Regions from separate parts of the Methylocystis sp. JR02 genome, predicted to be linked through region 2. Evidence: predicted binding sites of a transcription regulator. Region 2 holds the regulator's gene; each other region holds the start of a gene.
The links. The regulator PhoB, encoded in region 2, activates phosphate uptake and scavenging genes when phosphate is short. The targets are predictions, from matches to a motif close to TGTCATNNANCTGTCAT.

Region 1 (10,632 bases), 1.6 Mb from region 2:
AGAGCACGGTCTCTTGAAAGTCAAGCCCGCGATCGGCAGCCTGTTCCTCTATTCGACCGGGTTGATTCACCGCGTGACGCCAGTCACTCGGGGCAGCCGCCTCGCATGCGTCGGCTGGATCGAAAGCCGTGTGCGGGACGAACAGCGGCGCACGGTTCTCCGCGAGCTCAATGTCGTTCACCGCTCTTACGTCGCGCGACATGGACGTGACGAATTGGTCGACCTGCTGCTGAAGAACGCGGCAAGTCTCATGCGCATGTGGTGCGAATAGCGCAGAGCCACGGCGTCTTTTCCGCGCCCTGAAAAAACCGCCCCGCGCGAGGCGCGGGACGGTCTTCTTGCGCGAACTCTTACCAGTAGACCTGCGCGCGCGCCTCGAAGAGGTCGGGATGCGCGCCATTGTAGTAGAAGCCCTGACGGCCCGGCATCGGGGCGCCGACGATGTTGTAATCGTTGAGCGGCGCCGAGACGTGGAGAACATGCGTCCAGTTGAACTGGAGATGCACGCCCTTGTCCGGATACCAGTTGAAGCCCGTCGTGACGTTCTCCTGACGGCCGCCATAAACGCCGGAGTTGACAATTGCGGCGGTCGTGGCCGGGCTCGGCTGCACATAAGTCGTGTAGGCGAGCATATTCGCGAGGCCCGAACCGGAGTAAGGCCCGCTGTTCAGATTGACCGAGCTGTAGCGACCGGCCAGGCTGAACGCGCCAAAGCCGCCCGCGCTCAAGGGGTTCTTGATTTTCGGCTCGAAGAAATTCGCGCCCGACTTATCGGAGGTGCTGTAGGCTTGGGCGCGCTCTTCGCCCGTCACCCAATACTGGCCGTAGATATAGTAGCCGCCAAAGTGAGAGCTCGACCCGCCCGGAGCGAACACGCCCGAGGCGCGAGCTTGCAGGATTTTGTTGTTGTCGCGCGTATAATCCGTTGCGATATATTCGGCCTGCATGTCGAACGGCCCATAGGCGCCCGCGAGCTCGAAGCCGTAGCTCGTGACATGCTTGGTGCAGTGCCCGGCCACCGCGCTAAATGGGATGCCCCCGAACAAGCCGCCGTTGGCGTAGGAGCCACAGGACATATCCGGCGTGCCCAGAAGGCCCTGGCCGAGCACGGTCGCCTCCGAGCGCAGGCGATTGCCGAGACGCAGAACTCGATCGTCGTTGGCGCCGGTGGCGTCGTTCGGGCTGTGGTAGCGGCCCGACACGCCAAAGTGCAGCAGATTGTGCTCGTCCTTGATCGGCGCATAGGTGAAGCGGCCGGCGACGTCGACATATTGGGCTCCGCCCGTGGAGACCCAGCCAGCGGCTTTCGGGATGCCCCATCTCGACGGCGTGTTCTGGCCCGGCGTGTAGGAGGCGTCTTCCATCGATGTGGAGAAGACGCCAATACGGCCGGTCCAATTGTCGCCGTAACCGCCCACAGAAATGCCGAGGTGACGGTTCGGGGCGATGCCTTCCACCGCCATCGCGCGCTCGATGAACGTGCGGAACTTAGAAGAAGACGTCGACTCGAGGCTGAACGGTTCGAAGTGATTGCCGACCATCACGAAGAGCGGGTCCTTCGCGAAAGGAACCGACAGGGCCGGATGCTGGATGCCGAAATACACATCGCGCATGCCGCCGAGCACTTGATTGTTGCCGGTGACCTGACCGGTGCCGGAGAAGTCGTACTGCAGTTTGTAGAACCAGACTTGGGCGGCCTTGCCTTCGACCTCGAGACGGATCTGGCGAACGCCGACCTGGTTCGAGAAGCCGTTCAACGGCTGGGAGATGCCGCCGCCGTCCACCATGATGCGGCCGCCAACCTTGAAACTGTAAGCCTTGTCTTCGGTCTCGACGAAGAGACCGTTCTTGAAGCTTACGAACACCGGCGGCGGCGCGTGGACGTCGCCTTTGTGCGAAAGGTTGGCGACGTTGGATTTGGCGGCGGCCGCGGCCTTGGCCTCCTTCGCTTCCTTGCGCAGCTTGGCCATCTCCGCCTCCAGAGCTTTCATGCGCTTTTCGATCGACCCCGGGTCGGCGGCCCCGAAGGCTCCCGACGAGGATAGAAGCGCGCCGAGCGCTGCGCCGCAAACTGCATATTTCTTGATCATGTCCGAATTTCTCCAGCCCGCACTCCGATTGTGCCTATTTTTTAGGCTGAGGCATAGTCGATACATCCTGTGACATATCCGTGACATTCTAAGTATTAGCTGCGCTATAGATAGTTATTCACCAATATCGTTGCCATTTTGCAACACAGTTCGGACACATTTCTGAATATTTCTACATGGTGTCAACCAATAATATTACGACATACTTCCAGTGAATCTGAAACACTCCAGTCATCACCTCGAAACATTACTGTATTTGAGAAACATATAATCGCTGATTGGCAATGCAAGAAATCTATTGGACATATGGCAGAAATATCGGCATCCCATTCTCAACCTCGCGCTATGCGCAGCGGATCCCATTCTCAACCTCGCGCTATGCGCAGCGGATGGGTCGCGGCGAAAGGAGCCGACGGCCTGATCCGCCCGCCTTGGGTCGAGCCCGCTGTCCAAAGGCGCGAAGAACGGGTAAAAAGCCTATCGCCGTAGGGGCGTGGTGGTGGACTTGGCTGAACGGGGCTGAAACAATCCTCGTCGATCAGCCTCTCGCAAGAAACCAGAGCTTGCGAGCGCTCCCGATAGCGAGAGATCGGGACCGAAGACGCTGTTGTCGAGATTCAGAGGGGGGCGCCTGGCGCGCAAACAGCCGCTTCAATCGTTCAAAATTTGCGGCGGAAAAGAATCGCGCCGCGCCCAAAATAAAACCCTAGAAAAAAACCACGACAAAAAAGCCGCACCGCCCTTCGCGGCGCGGCTTCGCCGACGCGCCATTCAGGCTCATCGTCAATCGCAATTCTTGAATTGCGATTCCTTGCACTTCTTGACCATCTCTTTGGCCTTGGCGAGATCCGGCTCAGAGAGGAGCTGCGCGGATAACTCCTGCATTTCCTTTTTCTGGTCGGGCGGCATGGACAAAGGTTCGAGGCCGATCGCGGTCCACATGTAACCGCGCAGCAGGTCACGATCCAAACCTTGACCCGCCACATACATGGTTCCGAGATTGACCTGCGATTCGGCGTCTCCCTGCTTCGCCGCGAGGCGCATCCATTTCGCGGCTTCCTTATAATCCTGCCCGACCCCGGAGCCGTCATAATACATGCTGGCGATATTTGCCTGCGCCGCCGCGACGCCCTTGTCCGCTGCGAGCAGGCTCCACTTCATCGCTTCCGCATAGTCCTGCTTCAGTATGTGGCCATCGAGATACATCGTGCCCAGATTGGCCTGAGCCGCCGCGTCACCCTTTTCGGCAGCCTGCCTGATCCACTTGATCGCTTCCTTGTGATCGATCGGGACGCCCTTGCCCATAAGGTAGATCGGGCCGAGCTCGGACATCGCCCGCGCTTCGCCTTTCTCGGCCAGCGGCTTGAGGATTTTTACCGCAGCCGCGTAGTCGCCCTTGCTTGTCGCGGCGGTCACGTCCTCGTAAGCGTCGGCGCGAGCTGAACTAGCCGCGATTGTGGCGGCGAGCAGGATCAGGAATGAGCCAATGCGCTTTCGCATGCGAACCCTTTTTCACGCTATAAAGAGATAGGAACGCCCCCGGAAAAAACCGGGGACGTTCCTCTTGTTTGTCGAGCGTATCGAATTTCGCTCAGTAGTTCCACTGAAGCTGCATGCGCAGCAAGTCGGCATGGAACTGGCGGTAGGGCGCCGCGCCGGTGTTGGTGCGGTTCATATTCGAATAGACCGCCGTCACCTCGACCTCCGGCAGCGGCTGCCACTCGACGCCGACGTCCCATTCGTAGGTGCGGGCCGACGGAGCGTTGGTTTCGGTCTTCCAGCCGCCGTTGAAATACTGCCATTTGAAGAAGGGGAAGAAGGTGCCGAGGCCGAACTCCTTGTCGTCATACTTATAGGTCGCCTCGACATAGCCGCCGTTCAGGCCGGCCGAGCGGATATAGGTCTGCGTCGGATCGAGAGCGGGGCCGCGGCCCCAGTTCCATTCGGCGCGCAGACCGAAGGGCTGGGGATAGATCACGCCGGTGACGGCGACGCGATCGTCCTTGACGCCCTGGCAGCCATTGGCGCAGCTCCAGCCCCAGGCGTTCGCGCCGGGATAATTGCCGAGCACGAGATTCCGGGTGCCGTCGAAATAGCCGGGCGCATTGACGAAAGGCACGCCGGCGCCAGGGAAGCCGACAGGACGGTAGCCCGCCCAGTTGGTGGCCATGCCGAGAGACGGGGTGATCGCGGACGTCGTCGGCATGTAGCGGCCGGTGTAGCCCTGGATCGAGGCTTCGACGATCTGACCGTTCGCGAAGACGTAAGGATAGGTGAAGCGACCGACGATGTGGACGCCGTTGTTCAGCTCGATGCGGTTCGCGCCCTGGCCGTTATAGACGCCCAAAGCGACCATGCCGTAGTCGCCCGTGCCCTTGAGGTTGTTCCTCACAAGGTCGCGGAAGAGATGACGCATATGCTCGGGCGTATAGTAGAAGAAGATGCCGACATCGCGCTCGTCCTTGCAGCAGCTATTGATCGCATCGGCGCGGTCCAGCGCGAGGCGATTCTGCGAGGACTGCATGTTTTCGAAGCCGTAGGGGATCTTCGACTGACCGACGCGGAAACGGAATTCTTTCTTCTCGTCGATCGAGATATCGGCGTAAGCGTCGCGCATCTGGGCGAAATTACCCGCCGAGTTGCCGTAGATGCCGATCTGGGGATTGTACAGGGCGTAGGAGGGATTGGTCCCCGCCGTGAAGCTATTGCTGAACGTGCCCGACGGCGCGGAGGCAAGGTCGAACTGAACGTAGAGATACAGATGGCTGGAGACGTCGCCGCTGACGATCAGGCGCGCGCGACGGAGCAGGAAGTTCCTGCGCGGGCCCACCGAGCGATCATGCGGGCTGTAGACATTGTTCCAATTGTCCGCGTTGATCGTGTCGTTGTAGCGCATCTGCGTGTACCCGCGGATGCTGAGCTTCTCGTACCAGTGCTTCGGCGCCTCCGGCGCATGCGCCACGGCCGGCGCGGCATGTGCGCGCTGCGCTTCCGCCTTGGCGGCGCGTTTCGCGGCCGCCTCTTCGGATTCGAGCTTGTTGAGGCGCGCTTTCAACGCGCGGATTTCCGAAGCCGTGTCGGCCGCGGCCGGAGAGGCCGCCACCCCCGCGAGAAGACCGAACGCCGCGGCGGCAAATGCGGCCCGTCCAACACCAAGTTTCATAAGGAACCCCCTTCGTTAACTTCCGGGGGCGAGTGAAGCCGCCCGTCGATGACAATGGCGTGACAATTTTCATAGAACGCAAACTGTGACAGGAGGCGCGAACGCAACTGTGGCCCCAATGCCACAGTTTTAGCATTTACAAGCCTGATTCGCGTGGCATAACGGCCACACTCAGCCATGATATTAACCATAGCTTGTCCTGGCCTCGCCCAAATCACCGCCTTGCCGCGCGGTCGCGTTGCCGCTATCGGGAAGGCCGACTTTTCCTAACTGCAAGGCCACAGATGACCCCCGCGCAACAGCCTCGTCGTGAGGCGGCGTTCATCTTCATCCTCGTCACCGTCGCGCTGGACATGCTGGCTCTGGGCGTCATCATCCCGGTGCTGCCGAAGCTGATCGTGCAGTTCGAGGGCGGGGATCTGGGCTCGGCGGCGCGAATCGTCGGCCTCTTCGGCTTGGCCTGGGCGGCGATGCAGTTCTTCTTCCAGCCCGTGCTCGGCGCCCTGTCCGATCATTTCGGCCGCCGCCCGGTCGTGCTGGCCTCCAATCTGGGGCTCGGCCTCGACTATATCTTCATGGCGCTCGCGCCCTCGCTGCCGTTTCTCCTCATTGGGCGGCTGATCTCCGGAGCCACGGCGGCGAGCGTCTCGACCGCCAACGCCTATATCGCGGACATCACCCCGCCGGAGAAACGCGCGGGCCGATTCGGCCTCATCGGGGCCGCCTTCGGCCTGGGCTTCGTCCTCGGCCCGGCGATCGGCGGCGCGCTCGGCGCGTATGATCTGCGCTTTCCGTTCTGGGCCGCGGCGGCGTTCAGCCTCGCCAATGCGCTTTACGGCTATTTCATCCTCCCTGAATCTCTGCCGCCCGAAAAGCGCACGACCGGCATTGTCTGGCGCAGCGCCAATGTGGCCGGCTCGCTCGATTTCCTGCGGCGCGACCGCGCGCTGACGCTGCTATCCGGCGCGCTCTTCCTGTCCTATCTCGCGCATGAATCGCTGCCGGCGCTTTTCGTGCTCTATACGCAGCAGCGCTATCATTGGGACGTAGCCGACACGGGTTGGGCGCTTGCAATTGTCGGCGTGTCGCAAACCATCGTCTCCGGCGGGCTGGTGCGGCCCGCGGTAGCGCGGCTCGGCGAAAAAGTGACGCTGACCATTGCGCTCGTCTCCGGCGCCCTCGGCTTTCTCGCCTTCGCCTTCGCGCCGACGGGCCTGGGCTTCATGGCGGGGGCGCCGTTGGTGGCGCTCTGGGGCATGGCCAATCCGTCTTTCCAAGGCCTGGCGACGCGGCTTGCCGGCTCTTCGGAGCAAGGCCGGCTGCAAGGCGCGCTCGGCAGTCTGCGCGGGGTCTCGGGCATGACCGGCCCGCTGATCTTCTCGCAGATTTTCGCCTTCTCGCTGTCGATCGATTTTTTCTCCGGCGCGAGCTATTTCGCCGCCGCGGCGCTCCTCGTCTCCAGTCTTACGCTGGGATTGAAAGCCATCAATTACAAATTGCTTTAATTTAACAAGTATTTATTCATAAAATTCCGCAAACGGCGCAATCGCGCGTCCGGGGCGGGCTGCGCCAATTATCCGAATTTTGATGCGAGGCCAGGATATTCTCTGAAGGGTTTGTCAACGACTAAGGAGTAATACCGCATCACTACATAACTAAACGAGAGACGCATGATGCGGACTCGGGGCTTCTCCCATTACTCGGGCAGGATTCGACTGCTCGTCCACGCCATGCAGCGCGAGGACGACGGCGTTGTGGCAGTTCTTTTCGCCATGGCGCTCTTGCCGATCATGTTGTTCGTTGGCGCCGGCGTCGACTTCATGCGAGTCGATCGCGCGAAATCGGAGCTTCAACAGGCGCTCGATACGGCGACACTGGCGGCGACGGCAAATCAATCGACCGCCGCCACGATACATCTCACGAACCAACCCGACGCCTCGCTGCTGAAAAGCGCGACCGTCTCCTGGACGAAGAACGCCGACGGCTCGATCACCGGCACGGCCGACGCGAAAGTGCCGACGACCTTTCTGCAGCTCGCCTATATCGACTCGATTCCGATCCGGGCCACTGCGACGGCGACAAATCAGACCGCGCGCACGCCGTCGACTCTTATCTTCACGCTGACCGGCGCCTATGGCTGGTACTGGAAAGAAGTCGACCTCTATGTTCATACGGTCGGCGCATCCAGCGACACGCTTCTTGCGTCATACGTCTATCAGCCGGTCGACCTGGGCGGCCAGAGCGGCCGCGGGACCGGAACGACGACAGCGCAATTCCTGTCGGGCGGCGATATGGTCTCCGGGCCTGTGAATACGTCCATTTCGCTCGGCTCGAATTACGACAACGCCTATCTGACCATGACGGTTTACACGGACGGTTGCGGCCCGGGAATGGCGCCGACCACCTCCCAATCGTCGTCGACCAGGAATTACACCTGCGTTACGTCCGGAACGAGAGCTTCCCGCAAGACCTATACGAAGACGGCGTCGCCTGTCGTATACAGCACCTCGGACGCCGCCCAATCGCGCAATCTCTTCGTCAACGGCGTCAATATGTATTCGACCACGACCGCGCCCTCTATCATGCAGCTTTTGCCCTGCGCCAAAGGCGAGACGACGGCGACCAACACCCACGCCTGGGAGGATACGCCCTATGCCGGCTCGTTGACCGGCGGGAGTTGGTCGAACCAGGACGTTTTCTTCAGCATCCAAACGACCTGCGCCTCGAACAATAATTACAGCGGCGCCCCCAGATTGACCCAATGAGCAGGCGTGGCCGCATGGTCGGTCCGCGAATAGCTTTAGGCAAAGCCCGGCGCGCGCAGCCGAACCGCGCTGACGCCGCCGCCCCGCCGCTCGACGCAGATTTTCGTCGCGATTCGCGCCTGCATCGATTCGACGTGGCTGATGACGCCGACCTTGCGCCCCTGCCCTTGCAGATTTTCGAGCGCATCGATGGCGACGTCGAGCGTCGCCGAATCCAGCGCGCCGAAGCCTTCGTCGATGAATAGCGTATCGACGAAGGAATCCCGGCCCTCCAAACCCGCGAGCGCGAGCGCCAGGGCGAGCGACGCAAGGAAGCGTTCGCCGCCCGACAGCGAGCGCGTCGAGCGCCGCTCGTCGCCAAGATCGTGATCGACGATCTGAAGCCCGAGCGATCCGATCTCGCCGGCGCGCTCCAGCCGATAGCGCGGCGAGAGCAACGACAGGCGACGATTGGCGAGCGCGACGAGCTGTTCGAGCGTCACGCTCTGCGCGAAGCGGCGGAATTTGTCGCCTTCCTTCGAGCCGATCGCAGCATTGATCTCTTCCCAAATCCTGCGATTGGCCTGCGCCGCCGCGATCTCTTCCGACAGGCTGCGCGCGCGGCTGCGGGCCTCATCGTCGCGCGCAAGCCGCTCCTGCAAGGCGCCTAACCGCGCAGAAAGGGCGTCGAGCGCCTGCGCCAATTCCGCCTGGCGCGCGGCGAGAGTGTCGCGGGCCATGTCGATCGGCGCAACGGCCTCGGCTTCGGCAAGATCGCGGCGCCGTTGCGCGAGAGTCGCCTCCACTGCGTGGAGCGCCGATTGCGCGTTTTCGACGACGAGCCGCATCGCCGCCGTCTCCTCGCGCGAGAATGCAAGAAGCCGTGTGGCGTCCTCTTCGGCAAGCCCCGCCGCTGCGAGCGCTTCGCTAAAAGCCGCGCGCGCCGCCGCCAAAGCGGCTTGCGCCGCCGCGATGTCGCGCGCGGCGCCGGCGTTGCGTTCATCGCTTGCGGCTTTCGCCTTATCGGCCGCCGACAGCGCCTCGCGCATCGCCTCATGCGTCCCGCGCGCAGTCTTGTGCTGTTCCTCGAAACGCGCGCGGTGGGCTGCGGTCGCTTCGCCGCCGAGCAGCACGCTGCGCGCCTGCTGCGATTTGGCGAGGTCTGCGGCGCGCGCCAGATGCTCTGCCGCCGCAGCTTTCGCCTGATCGGCGAGCGAACGCGTCTCCGCCTCGAAGGCTGCGATTTGCGGCCTCAGCTCGATAAGCCGCGCGGCGGCGCTATCATGCGCCTCCTTGGCCTTCCGATAATGCGCGCCGGCCTCTTCGAGCCTTTTACGCGCGCCGGCGGCGTCGCGGTCGAGATCGGCGGTAGAGAGATTGCAAAGCGTAAGAAAGGGCGCAAGCGACCCGTCGTGCAACCGGATGCCCTCCATGGCGCGCGCAAGTTCTTCTTTGTGCCCTGCCTGCGCCTCGCCCGCCCGCCGCGCGAGCGCCTCAGCTTCGTCGCGCGTCTCCTTGCGCCCCTCGATCGCGTGGCGCTTGTCGTCCGACGCCTTGCGCAGGCGCTCGATCTCCAAAGAGAGCTTCTGCGCCGTGTCGTGTATTTTCGTCAGCGCCGCGCGCTGCGCGCGGAGTTCTTCGAGCAAAGCGGCAATTTTTGCTCCGGCCCCCGCTATCTCCTGCGGGGCGCAGCAATCGAGATTTTGCGCAAACAGCGCCGCATAGTCGCGCGTGGCGGCTTCGAGCGCCGCTGTCGCTGCACTGAGACGCCGCGCCGCCTCTTCATGCATGGCGCGCGTCGCCGCCTCTTGAGCAGACGTTTCCGAAATGGCCTTGTTGGTTCGCGCCAGCGCCTGACGCGCCGCCTCGCGCTTGGCGCGCAGAGCATCGACGAGCGCCCGCGCGGCGTTCTCGGCATGTGCGAAAGGGTGGTCCTTCGCCCCGCAGACCGGGCAAGGCGCGCCATCGTCCAAGGCGGCGCGCAGCCTCAGCGCATGTGGATCGGCGGCGGCGTCGGCCAATTCGCCAAGCCGCTCGGCCTCAGCGGTTTGAGCGACCTCGGCATTGCGCGCCGCTTGCAAATTCTCCAACTGCTCGACAAGCGCGCCATGCGCCGAGCCGAGCCGGGCGATGTCCGCCGCCGCACTTTCAGCAATCGCCTCGGCGTCGGCGTAATCGCGCGCGCAACGCGCCATGGACAGCAAAGCCTCTTGCGCGGCGGACAACGCCTCCGCCCGTTTTTGCGCAGTCGGGGCATCGAGGGCCTGAAGCGCCGTTTCTCTTTCGCGCGTCTGCTCCAGCACGGCGTCAAGCTGCGTGCGATCTGCTTTGTCGGCGGCGTCATAGGCCGCGCGCATCTCGCCGGCGCGGCCCAACTCTTTTGCTGCGTCTTGCAACGCGCGCTCTGTTTCGCTTTTTTCTTTTGACAGAAGCGTGCGCTTGCAGAGCCAGTCGTCGATCTCTTCCCACCGCTCGCTCAAGGACCGCGCTGCCTCGAGCGTTTCCAGCCGGCCCTGCGCCGTCGCGCTTTCAGCCGCCGCCGCTTCTTCTTCCGACCGAGCGCGGGCGAGCGCCTCCTGCTTACCGGCAAGGCGCAGTGCCGCGGCAGCTTCCACTTCGCGCGCCTTGGCGGCTT
Region 2 (10,632 bases):
AGACGCTTCAGGGTCCGGCGAAAAACGATCCGGCCGCGCGCGATAAATTCCTGAGCATCATGCGCGAGCAGGCGCAACGCATGGCGCGTCTCGTCGACGATCTGCTGTCGCTCTCGCGCATCGAGCAGCATATGCATGTGCGGCCGGCCGAAGCGGTCGATCTCACCATGCTCGTCGCGCATATCGTCGACACGCTGACGCCGATGGCGGAAGAAAACAACATTCCGCTGGCGCTCGACCTCGAGCCTAATGTCATCGTCCCCGGCGACCGCGACGAGCTCGCGCGGATCGCCGAGAACCTCATCGAGAACGCGCTGAAATACGGCCAAAGCGAACGCGGGCCGGAGCCGGTCGAAATTTCGCTGGCCCGCAAAGGCGTGACCGCCGTCTTCTCGGTGCGCGATCATGGCCCCGGCGTGGCGCAGGAGCATATTCCGCGCTTGACCGAACGCTTCTACCGGGTCGACGCCGGCAAGAGTCGCGCGAAAGGCGGCACCGGGCTTGGCCTCGCGATCGTCAAACATATTGTGCTGCGCCATCGCGGACGGCTCGGCATAGAGTCCGCTTTGGGCGAGGGGTCGCTGTTCCGTGTGACGCTTCCGGCAATCGATCAAGCTCAAGGAAAGTGACTAAAATGCTGTTTTTATATGAAATTCTTATGTCATCGTACTGTAATAAAACTATCACAAAACTCTCTTGCCTGGCCGCTAAAGGACTAGGGCGTGACAGGCGCTCCGCGCCTCTCGTGTAATATTCTCGAGCTGAAAGCGATCATCGAATGATCTCCAACTTCTTCAAGCGCGCCGCCGTCGCGACGGTGGCGCTCGCGACCATGGCCGGCGCGGCGCTCGCGCTGGATATCTCCGGCGCAGGCGCGACCTTCCCTTATCCGATTTACGCCAAATGGGCGGAGACCTATAAGAAAGACACCGGCAACGGCCTCAACTATCAGTCGATCGGCTCCGGCGGCGGCATCAAGCAGATCAAGGCCCGCACCGTGACCTTCGGCGCCTCCGACCAGCCGCTGAAGCCGGAAGACCTCGACGCGGCCAATCTCATCCAGTGGCCCCAGGTCATCGGCGGCATCGTGCCGGTCGTCAATCTCGACGGCGTCACGCCGGGCGAGCTCGTCCTCGACGGCGCGACCATCGCGAAAATCTATCTCGGCCAGATCACGAGCTGGGATGACGCCGCGATCAAGAAGCTCAATCCGAAGGCGAAGCTCGGCTCGACCCCGATCGTCGTCGTCCATCGTTCGGACGGATCGGGCACGACCTTCAACTTCACCAACTATCTCTCGAAGGTCTCCGAGGACTGGAAGTCCAAGGTCGGCGAGAACTCGGCGGTCGAATGGCCGGCCGGCATCGGCGCCAAGGGCAATGAAGGCGTGGCCAACAACGTCGCCAACACCAAGGGCGCGATCGGCTATGTCGAATATGCCTACGCCAAGCAGAACAAGCTCACCCACACCAAGATGATCAACGCCGCCGGCAAGGTCGTCGCGCCGGGCGTCGAAAGCTTCCAGGCCGCCGCCGCCAGCGCGGATTGGGCGAAGTCCCCGGGCTTCTTCCAGATCATCACCAATGAGCCGGGCGCCAAGTCCTGGCCGATCTCGGCTGCGACCTTCATCCTCCTCCCGAAGGACTCGAAGGACGAGGCTGCGGCTTCGGAAGCCCTGAAATTCTTCGGCTGGGCCTTCGCCAATGGCGCCAAGGCCGCCGAGGAGCTGGACTATATCCCGATGCCGAAGCCGGTCGTCGAGCTGATCAAGAAGAGCTGGGCGAATGTGAAGGGCGCGGACGGCAAGCCGATCGCGCACTGAGCCGCGCATTAACGGCGGCTCAATGAGGAGCCGCTAGCGACCATGGACGCCGGTTCGAGAGAACCGGCGTCAGGAGTAACCGATGACGACGAGCGAACCCACCCAACGTGGATCGAATGGAGCGGGCAATATGTCGGAGCTAGCAATGGAGAGCGCTGCGCCGCGTGCAGCGGTCGTCGACCGCACAAAGGCGCTTTCGAGCATTGCGTTGCTGGACTGGATTTTTTTCCAGGTGACGCGCGCCGCCGCGGTTATCGTGCTCATCATCCTCGGCGGGGTCATCGTCTCGCTCGTTCACGGCTCACTGCCGGCGATCCAGGCCTTCGGCCCGGGTTTCCTGTTCTCGCAGGCGTGGAACCCCGTCACCGATAATTTCGGCGCCTTGCCGGCGATCTTCGGCACGATCGTAACCTCGGTCATCGCCATGCTCATCGCCGTGCCCGTCGGCATCGGCATCGCGACCTTCCTGACCGAGCTCTGCCCCCATGCGCTGCGCCGGCCGATCGGCGTCGCCATCGAGCTTCTGGCCGGCATCCCCTCGATCATCTACGGCATCTGGGGCCTCTTCGTCTTCGCGCCTTTCGTGCAGACCCATGTGCAGCCCGGCCTGATCTCGCTCTTTGGCGACGTGCCCGTGCTGTCGTCGATCTTCGCCGGTCCGCCCTATGGCATCGGCATGCTGACCGCCGGCTTCATTCTCGCCATCATGGTGCTGCCCTTCATCGCCTCCATCTCGCGCGACGTCTTCGAAACCGTGCCGCCGGTCCTCAAGGAAGCGGCGATCGGCGTCGGCTGCACGACATGGGAATTGATGCGCTATGTGGTTCTGCCCTACACGCGCGTCGGCGTCATTGGCGGCGTCATGCTGGGCCTCGGCCGCGCGCTCGGCGAAACGATGGCGGTCACCTTCGTCATCGGCAACGCCCACAAAATCTCGCCGTCGCTGCTCGCGCCGGGGACGACCATCTCCGCGACCATCGCCAATGAATTCACCGAGGCCGTGGGCGACATTTACACATCGGCGCTCATCGAGCTCGGCCTGATCCTCTTCGTCATCACCTTTATCGTTCTGGCGATCGCGCGTTACATGCTGATGCGCATCGAGCGGAAGTCGGCTTAAGGAGCCCGAGTCATGTCGCTCTACGCCACGCGCCGCCGGCGCAATTCGATGGCGACCAGCCTCGCCTGGGGGGCCGCGATCTTCGGCCTGACCTGGCTGCTGCTGATCCTCGCCGCGCTTCTCTACGAAGGGATTCGCGGACTTTCTCCCGCCGTCTTCACCCAGATGACGCCGCCCCCCGGCAGCCAGGGCGGCCTCCTGAACGCTATCGCCGGCTCGCTTGTCATGACCATCATCGGCGTCGCCATCGGCGCGCCGCTCGGCATGCTCGCCGGCACCTATATGGCGGAATATGGCCGCTACTCGAAGCTGACCATCGTCGTGCGCTTCATCAACGACATCCTGCTCAGCGCGCCGTCGATCGTCATCGGCCTCTTCGTCTACACGCTGCTCGTCGGGCCGATGGGGCACTTCTCCGGCATCTCCGGCGCGGTCGCCCTCGCGCTGCTCGTCATACCGGTGGTTCTGCGCACGACCGAGGACATGCTGCTGCTGGTGCCGGGCTCGATGCGCGAAGCCGCGAGCGCGCTCGGCGCGCCGCGCGCCCTCGTCATCGGCAAGGTGGCCTATCGCGCCGCCAAGGCGGGTCTCGTCACGGGCATTCTGCTCGCGGTGGCGCGCGTCTCCGGTGAAACCGCGCCGCTGCTCTTCACCGCGCTCAACAACCAATTCTGGAGCAGCGACCTCAACGCGCCGATGGCGAGCCTGCCGGTCGTCATCTTCCAGTTCGCCCTGTCCCCCTACAAAGATTGGCAGCAGCTTGCCTGGACGGGCGCCCTGTTGATCACCTTCGCCGTTCTCGCCCTGTCGATCACAGCCCGCGCGCTGAGCGCCGGCCGGAGAAAATCGAAATGAACGCCCTCGCTCAGGTGAACCAGTCCGCGACCAAAATCTCGGTTCGCAGCCTCGATTTCTACTACGGCGCCACCCGCGCGCTGAAATCCGTGTCCTTGTCGCTGCACACCCATAAGGTGACAGCCTTCATCGGCCCGTCGGGCTGCGGCAAATCCACGTTGCTGCGCGTGCTGAACCGGATGTACGACCTTTATCCGGGCCAGCGCGCGGAGGGCGAGGTGCTGCTCGACGGCGAGAACATCCTCGATCCGGCGATCGACCTCAACGCCCTGCGCGCCCGCGTCGGCATGATCTTCCAGAAGCCGACGCCCTTCCCGATGTCGATCTATGAGAATGTCGCCTTCGGCATCCGTCTCTACGAGAAATTGTCGCGCGCCGATATGGACGTTCGCGTCGAGGAGGCGCTGCGCGGCGCGGCGCTCTGGGACGAAGTGAAAGACAAGCTGCAGGCGAGCGGGCTCGGCCTTTCCGGCGGCCAGCAGCAGCGCCTGTGCATCGCCCGCAGCGTCGCCGTGCAACCCGAGGTCATGCTCTTCGACGAGCCCTGCTCGGCGCTGGATCCGATCTCGACGGCGAAGGTCGAAGAGCTGATCGAGGAGCTCTCGACGAGATACACGATCGCGATCGTGACCCATAATATGCAACAGGCGGTGCGCGTCTCCGACTACACCGCATTCATGTATCTGGGCGAGCTCATCGAATTCGGCGACACGGACGACGTCTTCAACCGGCCGAGAGAAAAGCGCACGCAGGATTACATCACCGGCCGCTTCGGCTGAAGCTCATTTAAGGAACGAGCGATGACTGACCACACCGTCAAGTCCTATGACCGCGACCTCGAGTCGCTGGGACGTCGCATCTCCGAGATGGGCGGCGTTGCCGAAAAAATGCTGGCCGAGGCCATGGACGCGCTGTCCAACCTCGACGTCGAGCTCGCAAAGCAAGTCGTCGCAAGCGACGCGCGGCTCGACACGCTTCAGCGTGAGATCGAAGAAAGCGCGGTCATGACGATCGCGCGGCGGCAACCGCTGGCGATCGATCTGCGCGAATGCATCGCCGCGATCCGCATCTCCGGCGACATCGAGCGGATCGGCGACCTCGCCAAGAACATCGCCAAGCGCACGCTCAAGATCGCCTCTGAGGCGCGTTTGCCGCGCGCCATCGTCGGCTTGAAGTCGATGCATGAAATCGCCGCGACGCAGCTCAAGGACGCGCTCGACGCCTATGCGCTGCGCGACGAGGAACGCGCCCGCACCGTCTGGATGAACGACGCAGATCTCGACGCGCTGGAAGACTCGGTGTTTCGCGATCTTCTCACCTTCATGATGGAAGATCCCCGCAACATCTCCTTCTGCACGCATCTTCTGTTCTGCTCGAAGAATCTCGAGCGCATCGGCGATCACACGACCAATATCGCCGAGACGATCGTCTATCTCGTGACAGGCGAATCCATGCCGCTCGAGCGCCCCAAGGCGCGGCCGGGCGTTCTGGGCGCAGGGGGCGACGCATCGCATGAGTGACGCGACCACCGCGCCGACCGGCGCCCGCGATGGCAAGAGCGACCGCGCCCCGAGGATTCTCGTCGTCGAGGACGAGGTCCCGCTCGCGACTCTGCTGGTTTATAATCTGGAGGCCGAAGGCTATCAGGTCGAGCATGTCGATAATGGCGACGAAGCCGAGCTGCGCATCGCGGAGTCGCCGCCCGACCTGATGCTGCTCGACTGGATGCTGCCCGGCGTCTCGGGCCTCGAAATCTGCCGGCGCCTGCGCGCGCGCGACACCGCGCGCGACATGCCGATCATCATGCTGACGGCGCGCGGCGAGGAGGCCGAGCGCGTGCGTGGGCTATCGGTCGGCGCCGACGACTATGTGGTGAAGCCGTTCTCGACGCCGGAGCTGATGGCGCGCGTGCGCGCTTTGCTGCGTCGCGCCCGGCCGGAGCGCGTCGCCTCCAAGCTGACGCTGGGCGACATCGACCTCGACCGCGAGACGCGCCGCGTGCGCCGCTCGGGGCGTGAAATCCATCTGGGCCCGACCGAGTTCCGGCTGCTCGAATATTTCATGGAGAAGCCCGGGCGCGTCTTCACCCGCGCCCAGCTCCTCGACAGCGTCTGGGGCATGTCGGCGGAGATCGACGAGCGCACGGTCGACGTGCATGTCGGCCGGCTTCGCAAGGCGCTCATCCGCGGCCGCGAAAAAGACCCGATCCGCACCGTGCGCGGCTCCGGCTATTCCTTCGACGAGACCTTCGGCCGGGAGTGACGTCGGCCGCAGCCGATCGCGCGCCCGAGCTTTATCAGGCGTAACGCGGCGCCCTGAGCTGATCGCGCGCGCGACGGCGATCCTGCGCCGGCTGATAGGCGATGCGGGCGTGATGCGCGCAATAGGGCCCGCCGCCGATCGGGGATTTGCCGCCGCAGAAGCGGAACTCGGGCGACGTCGGATCGCCCATCGGCCAGCGGCACATCGACTCGCGCAGCTCCATGATCGTCACGCGCTCGGACATCGGGACGACGACTTCCGTATCCGGCGTCACGCGCGCCACCACGACCGTCTCGGGCGCGAAGGCGAGGGCGACATTGCCGTGCACGGCGTGCCCGCCGACGCGCGGAGCCGCAGCCACGGGGGCGGAAACCGCCGCCTGGCGCGACGCCGGCTTTGCGGCGCGGGGTCGCGGCGCGCTGGCCGTCTTGGCGCGCTCGGCGAGGCCAAGACGGTGAATCTTGCCGATCACCGCATTGCGCGTGATGCCGGGACCAAGCTCCGCTGCGACCTGACTCGCGCTGAGACCGTCGCTCCAAAGCTTACGCAGCAGCTCGACGCGTTCATCGGTCCAAGACATTTTGACCTCCAAGCGGCCGGTTCGAGCGCGCAACCGGACAGAATCCACCAACCCTCGCTGCGCCGGAGCGAACCAGCGGCGACGTCGCGCGCATCGAAACTCGAGGGACGCCAGGCGGAAACAACGCTACCGCGCCGGCGGGAAAAACTTAACAAAACCTTTGAATCACGGGCAAGAGTCGCTGGCAAGCCAAAGGGCGCGTTCTGCACAGCCTTTCTGAGCGCTTTGTGCGCAGAGTGTTGCCGCGACGACTCACTCCGCGCCGGAATTGGAACGAAAAACGCCTCTGGCGCGCCAGCCAAGTTGGCTGCGACGTTAGGATTTGACCGAAACAGCGCGCCCGCATAAAATCGCCTTCTCAAACTGCCGCCCCGAAAGGGCGGCGCTTTGTTTTTTGGCCCGACCGCCAAACGGCGGATCTGTTGGCTTGGAGCATAATTTTGACATCTGCGCTCTATCCGACTTATGCGCGCGCCGACGTCGCCTTTACGCGGGGCGAAGGCGCATGGCTGTTCGCGGAGAACGGCGACCGCTACCTGGATTTCGCTTCAGGCGTCGCTGTGCTGTCGCTTGGCCATGACCACCCGCATCTCGTCGAAACACTCAAGGCCGCCGCTGAAAAGCCCTGGCACGTCTCCAATCTCTTCCGCATCCCCGAGGCCGAGCGTCTCGCGCAGCGCCTTGTCGCCGTCACCTTCGCCGAAACGGTCTTCTTCGTGAATTCCGGCGCCGAGGCCGTGGAATGCGCCATCAAAACGGCGCGCAAATATCATGCGGCGAATGGCCAGCCGGAGCGCTACCGCCTCATTACCTTCGAAGGCGCCTTTCACGGGCGCACGCTCGCGACCATCGCCGCCGGCGGCAATCCGAAATATCTCGACGGCTTCGGCCCGCCGCTCGACGGCTTCGACCAGGTTCCCTTCGATGATCTCGCGGCCGTCGAAGCCGCGATCACCGAGGAAACCGCTGGCGTGCTGCTCGAACCCGTGCAGGGCGAGGGCGGCCTGCGCGTCTTCCCGCATGAGTTCCTGCGCAAGCTTCGCGCTTTGTGTGACGCGCGCGGCCTGCTGCTCGTGCTGGACGAAGTTCAATGCGGCGTCGGCCGCACCGGAAAATTCCTGGCCTGCGAGCACTCCGGCGTCACGCCCGATATTGTCGCGCTCGCCAAGGGGCTCGGCGGCGGCTTCCCGCTCGGCGCTTGCCTCGCCACGCGAGAGGCGGCCAAAGGCATGACGCTCGGCACGCATGGCTCGACCTTCGGCGGCAATCCGCTCGCGACCACAGTGGGCGCCGCCGTGCTGGACGTCGTTCTTGCCGAGGGCTTTCTGGCGCGCGTCGCCGCCTTGGGCGGCCATCTGCGCCAGCGCCTCGCCGAGCTGCACGACCGCCATCCGCGCGTGATCGAGGCCATTCGCGGCGAAGGGCTCATGTTCGGCGTCAAGACGCGCGTTCCCAATGGGGAATTCGCCGCCGCCGCGCGCGCGGAAGGGCTCCTCCTTCCGATCGCCGGAGACAATGTCGTTCGCCTGCTCCCGCCGCTCATTATCGACGAGAGCCATATATCGGAGGCATTTGACCGCCTCGATCGGGCCTGCGCGCGTTTCGCCGCGAAAGCCGAGCAATTGGGGGCGGCATGATGACCGCGCACACCATGACGCGGCCGCGTCATTTTCTGGATATCTGCGATCTTCCCGGCCCAGAGCTGCGCCAGATCCTCGAGCTTGCCAAAACCCTGAAAGCCAAGCGCGTGAAGGGCGTGCCGCCCCTAGAGCGCCCGCTCGCCGGCAAATATCTGGCGATGGTTTTCGACAAGCCATCGACCCGCACGCGCGTCTCCTTCGATATCGCCATGCGCGATCTCGGCGGCGAGACGATCATGCTCACCGGCGGCGAGATGCAGCTCGGCCGCGGCGAAACCATCGCCGATACGGCGCGCGTGCTGTCGCGCTTCGTCGATGCGGTGATGATCCGCATTTTGTCGCATGAAGATTTGACCGAGCTTGCCCGCCACGCGAGCGTGCCAGTCATCAACGGGCTGACCAAGCTCTCGCATCCCTGCCAGATCATGGCCGATCTGCTGACCTTCGAGGAGCGCCTCGGCCGCATCGACGGCAGCACGGTCGCCTGGGTCGGCGACTCGAACAATGTGCTGGCGAGCTGGGTGCACGCCGCCGCGCGTTTCGGCTTCACCATCAATGTCGCGACCCCGCCCGAACTCGCGCCGCCGCAAGTCCTCCTCGATTGGGCCAAGGCCAATGGCTGCGCGATGAACGTCACGGCCGACCCTTACGCCGCCGTCGCCGGCGCGCAGGCCGTCATCACGGATTGCTGGGTCTCCATGGGCGATGAGGACGAGGACTTCCGTCGCAGGGTTCTCGCGCCATATCAGGTCGACGCCAAACTCATGCGCGCCGCCGCCAAGGACGCCATCTTCATGCATTGTCTGCCCGCCCATCGCGGCGAGGAAGTGACCGACGAGGTCATGGACGGACCGCAATCGGTGGTTTTCGACGAGGCCGAGAACCGCCTCCACGCCCAGAAGGGCGTCCTCGCCTGGTGCCTCGCGCCGGGAATTTATTGATGCAGGAGGCGCCGAGCCGTCCGGTTTCGAAAGAGGCGCGCGACGATCGCGTGACGCCTTTCGCGGTCGAGGCGCTCGATCTGCGCGGGCGTCTCGTGCGGCTCGGGCCGACGGTCGACGCGATCCTCGATCACTATGACTATCCGCCGCAGGTGGCGCGCCTGCTCGGCGAAGCCATCGCGCTTGCGGCCTTGCTCGGCTCGATCCTGGAGTCGCATGGCCGTTTCCAGTTGCAGACGCGCAGCGACGGCCCGGTCGATATGCTGGTCGTCGACTATGACGCGCCGGGCAAGCTGCGCGGCTTCGCCCGCTTCGACGCCGCGCGCCTCGCCGAAATCACCGACCCCGCGCCGGCGGCGCTGCTGGGGCGCGGGCATCTCGCCTTGACGATCGAACGCGAGGAAGACGCCGCGCGCTATCAGGGCGTTGTGCCATTAGAGGGCGAGAGCCTGGCCGAGGCGGCGCATACTTATTTCCGCCAGTCCGAGCAGATCCCCTCCTTCGTGCGCCTCGCCGTCGCGGAAGTGGTGACGCCGCAGGGGCGAAGCTGGCGGGCGGGCGGATTATTGCTGCAATATCTGCCTGTGGCCGGCGCGCGCGTGCGCGATCTGGCCCCGGGCGACGCTCCCGACGATGGCGAGATGGCGTTGGAAGAGCAGGACGACGCCTGGATGGAAGGTCAGGCGCTCGCCGGGACGCTCGAAGACCATGAGCTTGTCGACCCCTCGCTCTCCGGCGAGCGGCTGCTCTATCGGCTGTTCCACGAGCGTGGCGTGAAAGTGTTCAACGAGCGCGCGCTCGAAGAATTCTGCCGCTGCTCGACCGAGCGCATCGAGCGGCTGCTGAAAAGCTTCACGCCGCAGGAGCGCGCCGACATGGTCGGCGACGACGGACGCATCGGCGTCACCTGCGAGTTCTGCGCGACCTTCAGAAGCTTCGCTCCGGCCGATTTCGATTAGTTTTTCGGCGCCGAATGCGCCTCGCAAGGGCAGGCGCCGGAGTTCGTGCAAGACGAGCGCCTCAGATCATCGACTTTTCTCTCGCCCCGCGCCGTCTCCTTCAGCTCGCAGCAGCCGCAGGGACATTGCTCGATCGCCGCGAGAGCCGTGGCGACGCCCGCCCGCACCACGACCTGCCCGCACTCGTCGCGCACCCGGATGAGGGCGCCGGGGCACTCTGGAAAGCGCAAAGCCAGCGTCTCGACATGGCGCCAGATCGCCGCGCGGTCCGAAATCTCGATTTTCTCGGCGAGAAGCGGCGTCTCGCCTCCTCGAGAATATTCGAACGTAAATGCGGACATCAAAGCGCTCCTGATGAAAAAAATGCAGTGACGCCTCCTTAAAAGCACATAACGACAAAAATGTAATTGCGCAGCGCAACATCGCTCTTCAAAGCGAATTCTAAAGAAAATT
Region 3 (10,632 bases), 1.8 Mb from region 2:
CGGCGGGGCCGAGGGCGGCTGGCCGGATGACGCGGAATATCTCGACTATGGGGCCGAGGAGTCGCCCGAGACGGCGCGCGGCGGCGTCGGCAAATATCTGCGTCCCTGGCATGCGGTCGCGGCGATCTCCGTCATCGCCGTCGCCAGCATTGGCTGGGGCTTCCTGCATCGCGGCGGAGTTGGCGGCTCCAAGGAGATCGCCGTCATCAACGCGCCGGAAGGCCCGGTGAAGGTGAAGCCCTCGGCCGAGACGGAGCAGGAGACCGCGAGCGACAACGGGGCGGCTGTGCTCGACCGCAAGGATTCGACGCCCGTCAAGCAGGTCGTGACGCATCAGGAGCAGGCGATCGACCCGACGGTCGCCCCGAAAGCGGTGACGTTAGGCAACGGTCCCGTCGACGCGCCGCATGAGCCGGCGCTCGGCTCGCAGCCCCATAAGGTGAAGACCGTCACCGTGCGCCCCGACGGCAGCCGTGTCGATGAGGCCAGCGTGCCGCCGGCCGTCGCCAAGAGCGCCAATCCCGTCGTCGTGCCGCTGGACCCGTTCCAGGCGAAGGGCGCGACGCCGAAGCCCGAGACCAAGACCGCGACGACGCCGGCTCCGAAGCCCAAGCCGGCCCCCAAGCCGGCCCCCAAGGTCGCCGCTGTGGAGCCCCCAGCCGACGCCGGGGAGACCGCCGCCGCCGCGCCCGCGACGACGAGCGGCGGCTACGCCGTGCAGTTCGGCGCCGCCAATACGGAGGAGGAGGCCCGCACGCTTCTCAAGACCGTTTCGGCCAAGTATGGCGTGCGGCCGACGTTCAAACCCGCCAAGGTCGGCGACAAGACGGTCTATCGCGTCCGCGTCGCCGGCGTGAGCAAGGAGTCCGCCAACGCCATCTGCAACAAGGTCAAGGCGTCGGGCGGCAACTGCTTCGTCGCGGGGAACTGACAAACCGTCATGGCCGGGCTTGTCCCGGCCATCCACGCCTTGCCGAATCGCGTGGATGCCCGCGACAAGCGCGGGCATGACGTGCGGTTGTGATTCCGGAACTTTCCCATGCGCGCTTTCATCTGCGGCCTCAAAGGCCTCTCCCTCGACGCCGATGAGCGCGCCTTTCTGCGTGACGCCAGCCCCTGGGGCGTCATCCTCTTTCGCCGCAACGTCGAGAGCCGCGAGCAGGTCGCGCGCCTGACGGCGGAACTGCGTGACGCGCTCGGCCGTCACGCGCCGGTGCTGGTCGATCAGGAAGGCGGCCGGGTGCAGCGACTCAATGCGCCGAACTGGCGCGCCTATCCGAGCGCCGCGCGCTTCGAGCAAGCCGGCGCCGACGCCCTGCAGGCCGAGCGGCTTGCCTGGCTCGGGGCGCGGTTGATGGCGCATGATTTGCGCGAAGTCGGCATCGACGTCGACTGCTTGCCGGTGCTGGACGTTCCAGCCGAAAGCTCTCACGCCATCATCAGCGACCGCGCCTACAGCCGCGACCCTGCGCGCGCCGCGAAGCTCGGCCGCGCCGCCGCCGAGGGGCTGATGGCGGGCGGCGTCGCGCCGGTAATGAAACATATCCCAGGCCACGGCCGCGCCAAGGCCGATAGCCATTTGGAACTGCCGATGGTCGAGGCGAGCCGCGCCGAGCTGGAGGCGGTGGACTTTGAGCCCTTCAAGGCCAACGCCGACCTGCCCATGGCGATGAGCGCCCATGTGGTCTACACGGCGATCGACCCGAGCGCGCCGGGCACCCAGTCGAAGATCGTGGTGAGCGACATCATTCGCGGCCTGATCGGCTTCGACGGCCTGCTGATGACCGACGATCTCTCCATGAAGGCGCTGACAGGAAATTTCCGCGAACGCGCCGAGCGCGCCAATGCCGCGGGGTGCGACATGGTTCTGCATTGTAATGGCGACCTTGCCGAGGCTCTCCCGGTGGCCGAAGGCGCGTCGGCGTTGGCGGGCAGGGCGCTGGAGCGGGCGGAGAAGGCGCTTGCGTGCGTGCGTGCGGTCGAGGCCTTCGACGTCGCCGCTGGCGTCGCTGAGTTTGAAGCGGCGACAGGGGCGGGGGCGCGAGTCTAAAGGCGGCTTCGGCTAGCTTCCCATTCAGCCGCGGCCTGCACAAACAAACGCCCCGACCATCGATGTCACGGTCGGGGCGTTTTTGTCTCATGCCTATTATCGCGAGCCTAGTGACACTTGCCCGTCCAGTGGCGGATGCCTTTGGTGACTTCTGCCGGGGAATAGGAAACGAAGCAGTCGGGCCGAGCATTCGTCTGAGGCGCGCCGGTCATGAGATCGTCGGAGGTCTCCGCAGCGCGCGCATAGAAATCCTGAGGATGCGCGCGTTTGTGCTTCTCGGCCGCGAGCGCTCCCGAGGCCAGGCTGGCTCCCACTAACAGCAGGGTCAAAAAAAGCCGATTACGGATCATGGATATTTCCCCCTTAAGTCGATGCATTCTTGCATCTTGTGCCTATTAACAAGGCAAATAATCGTCCATAGATTAGGCATTATGACGACTATCTAGTCATATGGACTACATTTCAATCACCTGTTCACAAAGAGCCACGCGGGACGATTTTCGTTGGTCCACTCCCGGTGGAAGGGAGGAAGGAAGGCCGGTGAAAGCGTGTTTTCTTTTGATAAGTTATTGAATATATTTATAGTAATCTGTGTTCTCGATTGGCCTGCTCGAGAAGCTGCACGCGTGGCTTAGACCTTTAGAGCGTCACACAGGGAGCGATGGGCGGCAGCGCAGGCGTCTTCGCTCGCGCCTGATTCGCGGGGCTCACGCTCGTTCGGCGAGACGGCCAGGGCGTGGAGCCGATTCGACGAGTGGCGCGGGCGGCCCGGCCGCGCTATCCTCGCTTCATGTCCGCCGCCGCCGTTCCGAAAGAGCGCATGAGCGCCGAAGAATTCATCGCCTGGTCGCAGACTCAGGCGGGGCGCTACGAACTCGCCGGCGGCGAGGTTTTCGCCCAGGCGTCGGAGCGCGTCGCGCATGCGAAGATCAAAGGCCGGGTCTATATGGCCCTGCACAACGCCCTCCGCGCCAAGGGCCTGCCTTGCCATTCTTTGCCCGACGGCATGGCCATCCGTATTGCCGCCGATACGGTCTTCGAGCTCGATGCGCAGGTCTATTGCGGGCCGGAGCTGCCGCCCGATACGATCGTCGTCGAAAACCCCATCATCGTGGTCGAGGTTCTGTCGCCGTCGACCGGGAAGAACGATTCTCTTGGCAAGCTCGCGGCCTATTTCCGGCTGCCGAGCGTCGCGCATTACTTGATTGTCTCGCCGGATGCGCGGCTCATCTTCCACCACGCGCGCGGGGAGGGGGAGACGATCCTGACGCGGATCATCCGCGAGGGCTCTGTCACGCTCGACCCGCCGGGGCTGGAAATCGCGCTTACGGACATCTACGGGGAGTAGCGCCTGTTTGCGCCCCGTCTAGTCGTCACGGAACTTCGCTGGCGTCGCTGCGAAAGAGCCGGCGGCGCGTGCGCCGCCGGCGGCCGGGATCAGCGGCCGATCTTGTAGAACTCGTAGACCTGGTTCAAGCCGTGCTGCTGGGTAAAGAAGCCGCGCGCGTGCTCGAGGCTTCCTTCCATGCCGACCATCTCGCCCTTGGCGGGGCTGCCGTTGGAAATGACGACGCCGGTCGGTTCATTGTCATCCTTGCCGACGGGCGCGGCCAGCGTGTCGGCGCCCAAAGCGACGAAGCGCGCCGCCCGGCCGGTGCGCACATTATACGCCCAGATCGAGTCGTATTTTTGCAGTTGGTCATGCAGCTTGTCGCCCCGGTCTTCGGCCGCGAGCAACTGTTCGCGGTTGGCGAAGAAGATATTGTCGAAGGCGGCATGATCCTGGTCGCCGAGAACGAAGACAGAGACGCTGCCATCTCCGCTGGCGCGAGCGCCGTGATGCTCCTCGTGCACTTCGTGCTCCACGTGCTCTTCGTTCTCGCGGAGGTCGACACGGATGATGGCGCCCCAGGCGCCGCGGGCCGCAAGCTGCGGGACCTGACCCGTGGGGGCGTCGGTGTCGCCGGTCGCGGTGAAGTAGAACGTGCGGAAATGCGAGTCGGGCAGCCAGGTCATGTTTTCCGGACGCTTGAACGGCGTCGCGCCCGCGGCTTTCGCCGCTTCGGTGGCGCTGAACGGCGTCGTGTCATCCTTGTGCGACTCGTGGATGGTCACCCACTTGAACGGCAAACGCAGGCCCGGCGTGTAGAGCTGCTTTTGCGCCGGCGAGATGATGTCGCCGATCACGTCGTTCGCATGGAAGGTGACCGGCGCGCCATCGACATAAACCTGGAGCGACTGCAGTTTGCCGCCGTCCTGCAGGCGCTTCGGGTTGTTCGGCACGAAGCGGTAGACGAAGGAGTTGGGCTGACGCGCCGACTTCAGCGGCACATTCGCCACCCCGTCGACAGTGGCGGTCGTGCCGGAAGGCGCGGTTTTTCCGCCGATGTCCTCAACCAGATAGATGTTGCCCTTGCCGTCGGGATGAATACCCTCGAAGCCGCCCGTGCCGATGAACGCCTCGAGAGAGACGCGCTGCGCCGGCCAGTCGAGGCTGACCTCGTGGACATTGCCCGTGCCGTTGAGCGTGGCGGAATTGTCGTTCTCTTCCGCAAAGAGCAGCTTCTGGGTGAAGGGGTTGTAGCTCGAGCCGTCGATGCGGTTGAGGCCCGTTTTGCCGCTCGCCGAATCGACGGGGGTCAGCAGGGTGATGCGGTGCGCCGGGTCGGCAACGTCGAGGTTGATGCGGGTGATATAGGCCATATCCCCGCCGTTCTCATGGCCCTGATAAAGGAAGCGGCGGCCATAATCATAGCCTTGCGTCGGGCCGCCGGGATTTCTGGGCAGCACGAGATAGGTGTGGATGTCCGGCACCGTATCGGCGCCCGTCGCCAGCTTGCCGAAGGTGGTGATGTCTCCGCTCGGATTTTCCACCAGGTCGGGCGTCGACGCGAGCAGGCGGAGGCTGAAATTGTCGCTCACCAGCGTCGCCTGCGGATTGCCGGTCGGAGACACGGCGTTGGGAACGCTGAAGGTGATCGGCCCGACGCCCTTCGGGGAATCGGCCAGCGCCGTTGTCGCCGCGGCGAGCGCCGCGAGGGCGACCGTGTATTTGAGCTTGAGATACATCGACTGATTTCCCCATCCGTTGAAACGCTTGCGCGGAACCAAGCTCGGCTGCGCAATCGGCGGGACATATCGCAGCGCCGCTTGAAACATTTGAGACAGGAATGTGTCGGGCCGTTCCCGCCAGGCGGGCGGTCATTTCATGTGGATGGCGGTTCCGGACAACGCGCCGCGCTTGCGGGCGCGCCGTGAAGTTGCCAATCTCCGGCCTGAAAGTCGCGAAACTGTCGCATAGCTGGAAAGTCGATTGGCCCAGGATCTCTCATTCGATCTGTCCGATGAACCGCGCGCGGAAGGCGAGGCCTTTCTCGTCGACGTCGACGGATTCGAGGGGCCGCTCGATCTGCTGCTGGAGCTTGCCCGGCGCCAGAAGGTCGACCTCGCCCGCATCTCCATTCTGGCGCTCGCCGAGCAATATCTCGCCTTCATCGAGGCGGCGCGGCGGGTGCGGCTGGAGCTGGCGGCCGATTATCTGGTCATGGCCGCTTGGCTCGCCTTCTTGAAGTCGCGCCTGCTGCTTCCCGAGCCCCCCAAGAACAGCGACGAGCCCTCGGCGGCGGAGCTTGCCGCCGCGCTCGCCGAACGCCTCAAGCGGCTGGAGCTGATCCGGCTCGCCGCCGACAAGCTGACCCAGCGGGGGCGGCTCGGACGCGACATGTTCCTGCGCGGCGGGCCGGAGGGGCTGGAGACCATCTCGCAGCCGAATTATCGGGCGAGCCTCTTCGATCTCCTATCCGCCTACGCCCGCCAGCGGCAGAAGACCGCCGCCGTCCATGTGGTGCTGAAACAGCGCACGGTCTGGTCGCTCGCCGAGGCGCGCGAGGCGCTGGAGCGGCTCGCCGGCGTCTCCGCGGAATGGACCGTGCTGGACGATTATCTGCTGCAATATTGCGCCGACCTGCAGACAGCGCGCACCGTCCGCGCCTCGTCCTTTTCGGCGTCGCTCGAAATGGTCCGCGAAGGGCTGTTCGACATCCGGCAGGACCGGCCCTTCGCGCCGCTCTGGCTGCGCCGCCGCGCGCCGCAGCCATTATTGGACCGCGAGCCTTCGGGCTCGCTCTAGTCCTGCGAGCCAGAAAGCTCGCTTTGATTCTGCGAGCCTGAAGGCTCGCGGTCCAGCATTTGGAGGAGCGCATTGGCGCAGCCCGCGGAAAAAATCGAACTCTTCGACGTCAACAGCGACGAGGCGCTGGCCCGCCACGAGGTCGCCTTGCGCGAGGCGGAGCGCATCGTCGAAGCGATGCTGTTCGCCTCGGCCGAGCCGCTGGATGAAAGAGAGATGGCGCGGCGTATCGACGACAAGGTCGAGTTCGCCCAGGTGCTGGAGCGGCTGCGCAACCATTACGCCAATCGCGGCGTGAACCTCACCCGCGTCGGCAAAAGGTGGTTCTTCCGCACGGCGGGGGATTTGAACTGGATTCTCGCCCGCGAGCAGGTGGAGGAAAAGAAGCTCTCCCGCGCCGCGCTCGAGACGCTCGCCATCATCGCCTATCACCAGCCGGCGACCCGCGCCGAGATCGAGGAGATTCGCGGCGTCGCCATCTCAAAGGGCACGCTCGACACGCTGATGGAAACCGGCTGGGTCCGCCTGCGCGGCCGCCGCAAGGCGCCGGGGCGCCCAATCACCTATGGCACGACCGACGCTTTCCTGATGCATTTCGGCCTGGAGCAGATCAGCGATCTGCCGGGCCTCGACGAGCTCAAGGCGGCGGGCCTCTTCGACGGCCGTCTCCCAAAGGGCTTCGGCGTGCCGCAGCCCTCCGACGACTCGGCGCTGCGCGACGACGAGGAGCCGCTGGAGGACGACGCGCCACAGGCGCTGGAGATGGACTTTCCCGAGGAGCCGGAGCCGATCGACGCGCCGGACGCGCTCACCGACGATTGACGCCGTTCTGCCCTCATTGCGAGCTAAGCGCCCGTTAAAAACCTATCATTTCGCTAGCCTGTCGCCTTGTTTTTGAGCCGCGGGCCGCATAGGTTCCCGTGAGTTTGGTCGGCGATCCCGGCCTGTTTCCCACTGGAGGTTTCCGCCATGGGCGGTTTCTCGATCTGGCACTGGATCATCGTCGGCGGCGTGGCGTTCATTTTGTTCGGCGGAAAATTCAAAATTTCCGACGTGATGGGCGATGTCGCCAAGGGCATCAAAGCCTTCAAGAAGGGCATGGCCGAGGATGAGACCGCCGAGGCGGCGAAGCCGGTGGGCGAACGCGTCGAGCCACGGGCCATCGAGGCGAATAAGTCAGCGAGCGGCGATAAGGTTTGATGGCGTAGGGGCGGTAAGCCCCCTCCCCAACCCTCCCCCGCTTCGCGGGAGAGGGGGGCAGACTGCGGCTTGAATCCGCGATGCTGATCGCGAGCGTCCCCTCTCCCGCGGAGCGGGGGAGGGACAGGGAGGGGGCGCCTCCCATACTCTTCTCGGACTGGAAATGTTCGATCTCGATCCCGGAAAGCTCCTCGTCATCGGCATTGTCGCGCTCATCGCGATTCCGTCGAAGGATTTGCCGCGCGTGCTGCGCACTTTGGGCCAGGCGACGGGCCGCATGCGGCGCATGGCCAATGAGTTTCAGGACCAGTTCATGGCGGCCATGCGCGAGGCCGAGCTCGACGATCTGAAAAAGCAGATCGAGGAGACGAACAGCGCCATCATGGCCGGCGCGAATCTCAACAGCGCCTTCGATCCGATGGCCGAGGCGCGCAAGCAGATCGTGAGCGCAATCGAGGACGGCGACAAAAAGCCCCCGCCGGAACGCCCGCTTGAGGAGCGGCAAAGCGACGTCTCGACGGAGGGGCGGCCTCCCACGGACGCAGCTCCTCAGGACGAGGTCAACGGCGACGTCGAGGCCGGCGCTGCGCAAAAGGCGGATAAATGACCGAGGCCGACGAAGCTGAAATCGAGGCCAGCAAGGCGCCGCTGATCGAACATCTGATGGAATTGCGCGAGCGGCTTATCAAGGCGCTGCTCGCCTTTCTGGCGATGTTCTTCCTGGCCTTCTTCTTCGCCAAGGACATCTACAACATTCTCGTCATCCCCTACACGCAAGTGGCGGGGCCCGAGGCGCGGCTGATCTACACGGCGCCGCAGGAATATTTCTTCACCCAGATCAAGGTCGCGCTCTTTATGGCGGCCTTCCTGTCCTGCCCGATCGTGCTCTCGCAGCTTTACGCCTTCGTTGCGCCCGGGCTCTACCGGAACGAACGCGCGGCCTTCCGGCCCTATCTTTTCGCGACCCCCGTCTTCTTCGCCGTCGGCGCGCTGGTCGTCTATTTTCTCGTGATGCCCAATCTGCTGCGCTTCTTCATCGGCATGCAGCAGGCGAACGAGCCGGGCAAGGCGCAGATCGAACTGCTGCCGCGCGTCTCGGAATATCTCTCGCTCATCATGACGCTGGTGCTCGCTTTCGGCGTCGTCTTCCAGATGCCGGTGATTCTCACGCTTCTGGGGCAGGTGGGCATCGTCTCTTCCGACTTCCTGAAAGAGAAGCGCCGCTACGCCATCGTCATCGTCTTCGTGATCGCCGCGGTTCTAACGCCGCCGGACGTCTTCTCCCAGCTTGCGCTCGCGGTGCCGGGGATGCTGCTTTACGAGGCGTCGATCTATTCGGTTCGCATGGTCGAGAAGAAGCGGGCGGAGCAGGAAGCGGCGGCGCAGGAATAGCGGCAGCGCGCCGCTTGACCGCATTACGCGCCTGCGGGAGAAGGCCCCAAGTTTTTCCAGCGTCATGGCCGGGCTTGTCCCGGCCATCCACGCCGAGACGTCGCGGCCTTGCTGGGAGCACTGCCGCAGCGGCGCGGCGTGGATGCCCGGCACAAGGCCGGGCATGACGCGGTTACATTCTCATCTGACGCCAAACGCCCGGTAGCCCGACATGTATGACATCAAATGGATTCGCGAGAACGCTGAAGTCTTCGATAAAGGCCGCGCGCGGCGCGGGCTTGCGCCCATGTCGGCCGAGCTTTTCGCTCTCGACGACGCGCGCCGCTCGGCCATCGCCGAATTGCAGAAGGCGCAGGAGCGCCGCAATGCGGCGTCGAAGGAAATCGGCGCCGCGATGAAGGCGGGCGACAGCGCCAAGGCGGAAGCGCTCAAGGCGGAAGTCGCGCAGATCAAGGACAATTGGCCGACGCTGGAGCAGGCGGAGCGCGACGCAATCGCGGCGCTCGATAATGCGCTGTCGAGCATCCCCAACACGCCGCTCGAGTCCGTGCCCGAGGGCAAGGACGAGAATGAGAATGTCGAAGTCTTCCGTTGGGGGACGCCGCGCACGTTCGACTTCACGGCCAAGGAGCACTTCGAGATCGGCGAAGGTCTCGGCTTCATGGATTTCGAGACGGCCGCCAAGCTGTCGGGCGCTCGGTTTGTTGTGAACAAAGGTCCGCTGGCGCGCCTGGAGCGCGCGCTCGCGCAATTCATGCTCGATCTGCACACGGGCGAGCATGGCTATATGGAGGTGAACCCGCCGCTGCTGGTGCGCGACGACGCCATGTTCGGCACGGCGCAATTGCCGAAGTTCCGAGAGGATCAGTTCTCCGTGACCGCCGGTCGGCAGTCGTCCGATGAGCAGACGTCCGAATATTGGCTCATCCCCACCGCCGAAGTCCCGCTCACCAACCTCGTCCGCGAATCCATCCTCGACGAGGCGCAACTCCCGATCCGCATGACCGCCGGCACCTATTGCTTCCGCGCCGAGGCGGGCGCTGCCGGCAAGGATACGCGCGGCATGATCCGCCAGCACCAGTTCTACAAGGTGGAGCTCGTCTCGATCACCGCGCCCGAGCAATCGCTCGAAGAACACGAGCGCATGACCGGTTGCGCCGAGAAAGTGCTGCAGGCGTTGGAATTACCCTATCGCAAGGTCGTGCTCTGCACGGGCGATATGGGCTTTGCGTCGCAGAAGACCTACGACCTCGAAGTCTGGCTGCCGGGGCAGGGGAAATATCGCGAGATTTCCTCCTGCTCGGTCTGCGGCGATTTCCAAGCGCGGCGCATGAACGCGCGCTCGCGCGGGTCGGACGGCAAGCCGCGCTTCGTGCATACGCTCAACGGCTCGGGCGTCGCGGTCGGGCGCGCCATGGTGGCGGTGCTGGAGAATTATCAGGAGGCCGACGGCTCGGTGACGGTTCCGGCGGCGTTGCGGCCCTATATGGGCGGCCTCACGCGCATTGCGCGAAGCGTGTAAGCGACAGCGACGGCGCCAATACCTCCCCTTTACGGGGAGGTCGGCGGCCAAAGGCCGCCGGGTGGGGCTCGCGCCGTTACGACTCGGGTTGGGGCGGACCCCACCCGACCCCGCTTGCGCGGGGCCACCCTCCCCGTAAAGGGGAGGGATTCGCTCACGATCAGCGCAGAACGCTGACGCCGGCGTCGACGATTTGCCCGGCGGCCATCACCGGCGCGGAGACGATGGCGACGCCCAGCTCCGCCGGGCCGCCATCCTGATAGCCGGCGACGCCGCCGCGCGGGCCGTATACCGTCCCGTCGAGGACGCGCGGCATGTAGATGAAGCCGGCGTGCGGGC

Region 1: the regulator PhoB is predicted to act here: its motif matches at 2,160-2,176, upstream of QNA11_RS07675 (OprO/OprP family phosphate-selective porin).
Region 3: the regulator PhoB is predicted to act here: its motif matches at 5,331-5,347, upstream of QNA11_RS06820 (alkaline phosphatase PhoX).

Annotation. Positions count from the first base shown of each region.
Region 1 covers NZ_JASIRC010000001.1:1,597,996-1,608,627, forward strand. The annotation lists gene QNA11_RS07670 (Fe2+-dependent dioxygenase) at 1-271, shown strand, start outside; gene QNA11_RS07675 (OprO/OprP family phosphate-selective porin) at 351-2,090, opposite strand; gene QNA11_RS07680 (tetratricopeptide repeat protein) at 2,874-3,590, opposite strand; gene QNA11_RS07685 (porin) at 3,682-5,253, opposite strand; gene QNA11_RS07690 (TCR/Tet family MFS transporter) at 5,538-6,758, shown strand; gene QNA11_RS07695 (TadE/TadG family type IV pilus assembly protein) at 6,924-8,018, shown strand; gene QNA11_RS07700 (AAA family ATPase) at 8,054-10,632, opposite strand, start outside.
Region 2 covers NZ_JASIRC010000001.1:3,165,783-3,176,414, forward strand. The annotation lists gene QNA11_RS15070 (ATP-binding protein) at 1-629, shown strand, start outside; gene pstS (phosphate ABC transporter substrate-binding protein PstS) at 779-1,822, shown strand; gene pstC (phosphate ABC transporter permease subunit PstC) at 1,953-2,942, shown strand; gene pstA (phosphate ABC transporter permease PstA) at 2,955-3,797, shown strand; gene pstB (phosphate ABC transporter ATP-binding protein PstB) at 3,794-4,576, shown strand; gene phoU (phosphate signaling complex protein PhoU) at 4,598-5,317, shown strand; gene phoB (phosphate regulon transcriptional regulator PhoB) at 5,310-6,059, shown strand; gene QNA11_RS15105 (GcrA family cell cycle regulator) at 6,094-6,639, opposite strand; gene QNA11_RS15110 (aspartate aminotransferase family protein) at 7,080-8,276, shown strand; gene argF (ornithine carbamoyltransferase) at 8,276-9,220, shown strand; gene QNA11_RS15120 (Hsp33 family molecular chaperone) at 9,220-10,179, shown strand; gene QNA11_RS15125 (hypothetical protein) at 10,176-10,520, opposite strand.
Region 3 covers NZ_JASIRC010000001.1:1,406,251-1,416,882, reverse strand. The annotation lists gene QNA11_RS06840 (SPOR domain-containing protein) at 1-931, shown strand, start outside; gene nagZ (beta-N-acetylhexosaminidase) at 1,040-2,050, shown strand; gene QNA11_RS06830 (hypothetical protein) at 2,158-2,400, opposite strand; gene QNA11_RS06825 (Uma2 family endonuclease) at 2,871-3,398, shown strand; gene QNA11_RS06820 (alkaline phosphatase PhoX) at 3,488-5,119, opposite strand; gene QNA11_RS06815 (segregation and condensation protein A) at 5,364-6,179, shown strand; gene scpB (SMC-Scp complex subunit ScpB) at 6,252-7,001, shown strand; gene QNA11_RS06805 (twin-arginine translocase TatA/TatE family subunit) at 7,149-7,379, shown strand; gene QNA11_RS06800 (Sec-independent protein translocase subunit TatA/TatB) at 7,543-7,986, shown strand; gene tatC (twin-arginine translocase subunit TatC) at 7,983-8,771, shown strand; gene serS (serine--tRNA ligase) at 8,983-10,293, shown strand; gene QNA11_RS06785 (SH3 domain-containing protein) at 10,454-10,632, opposite strand, start outside.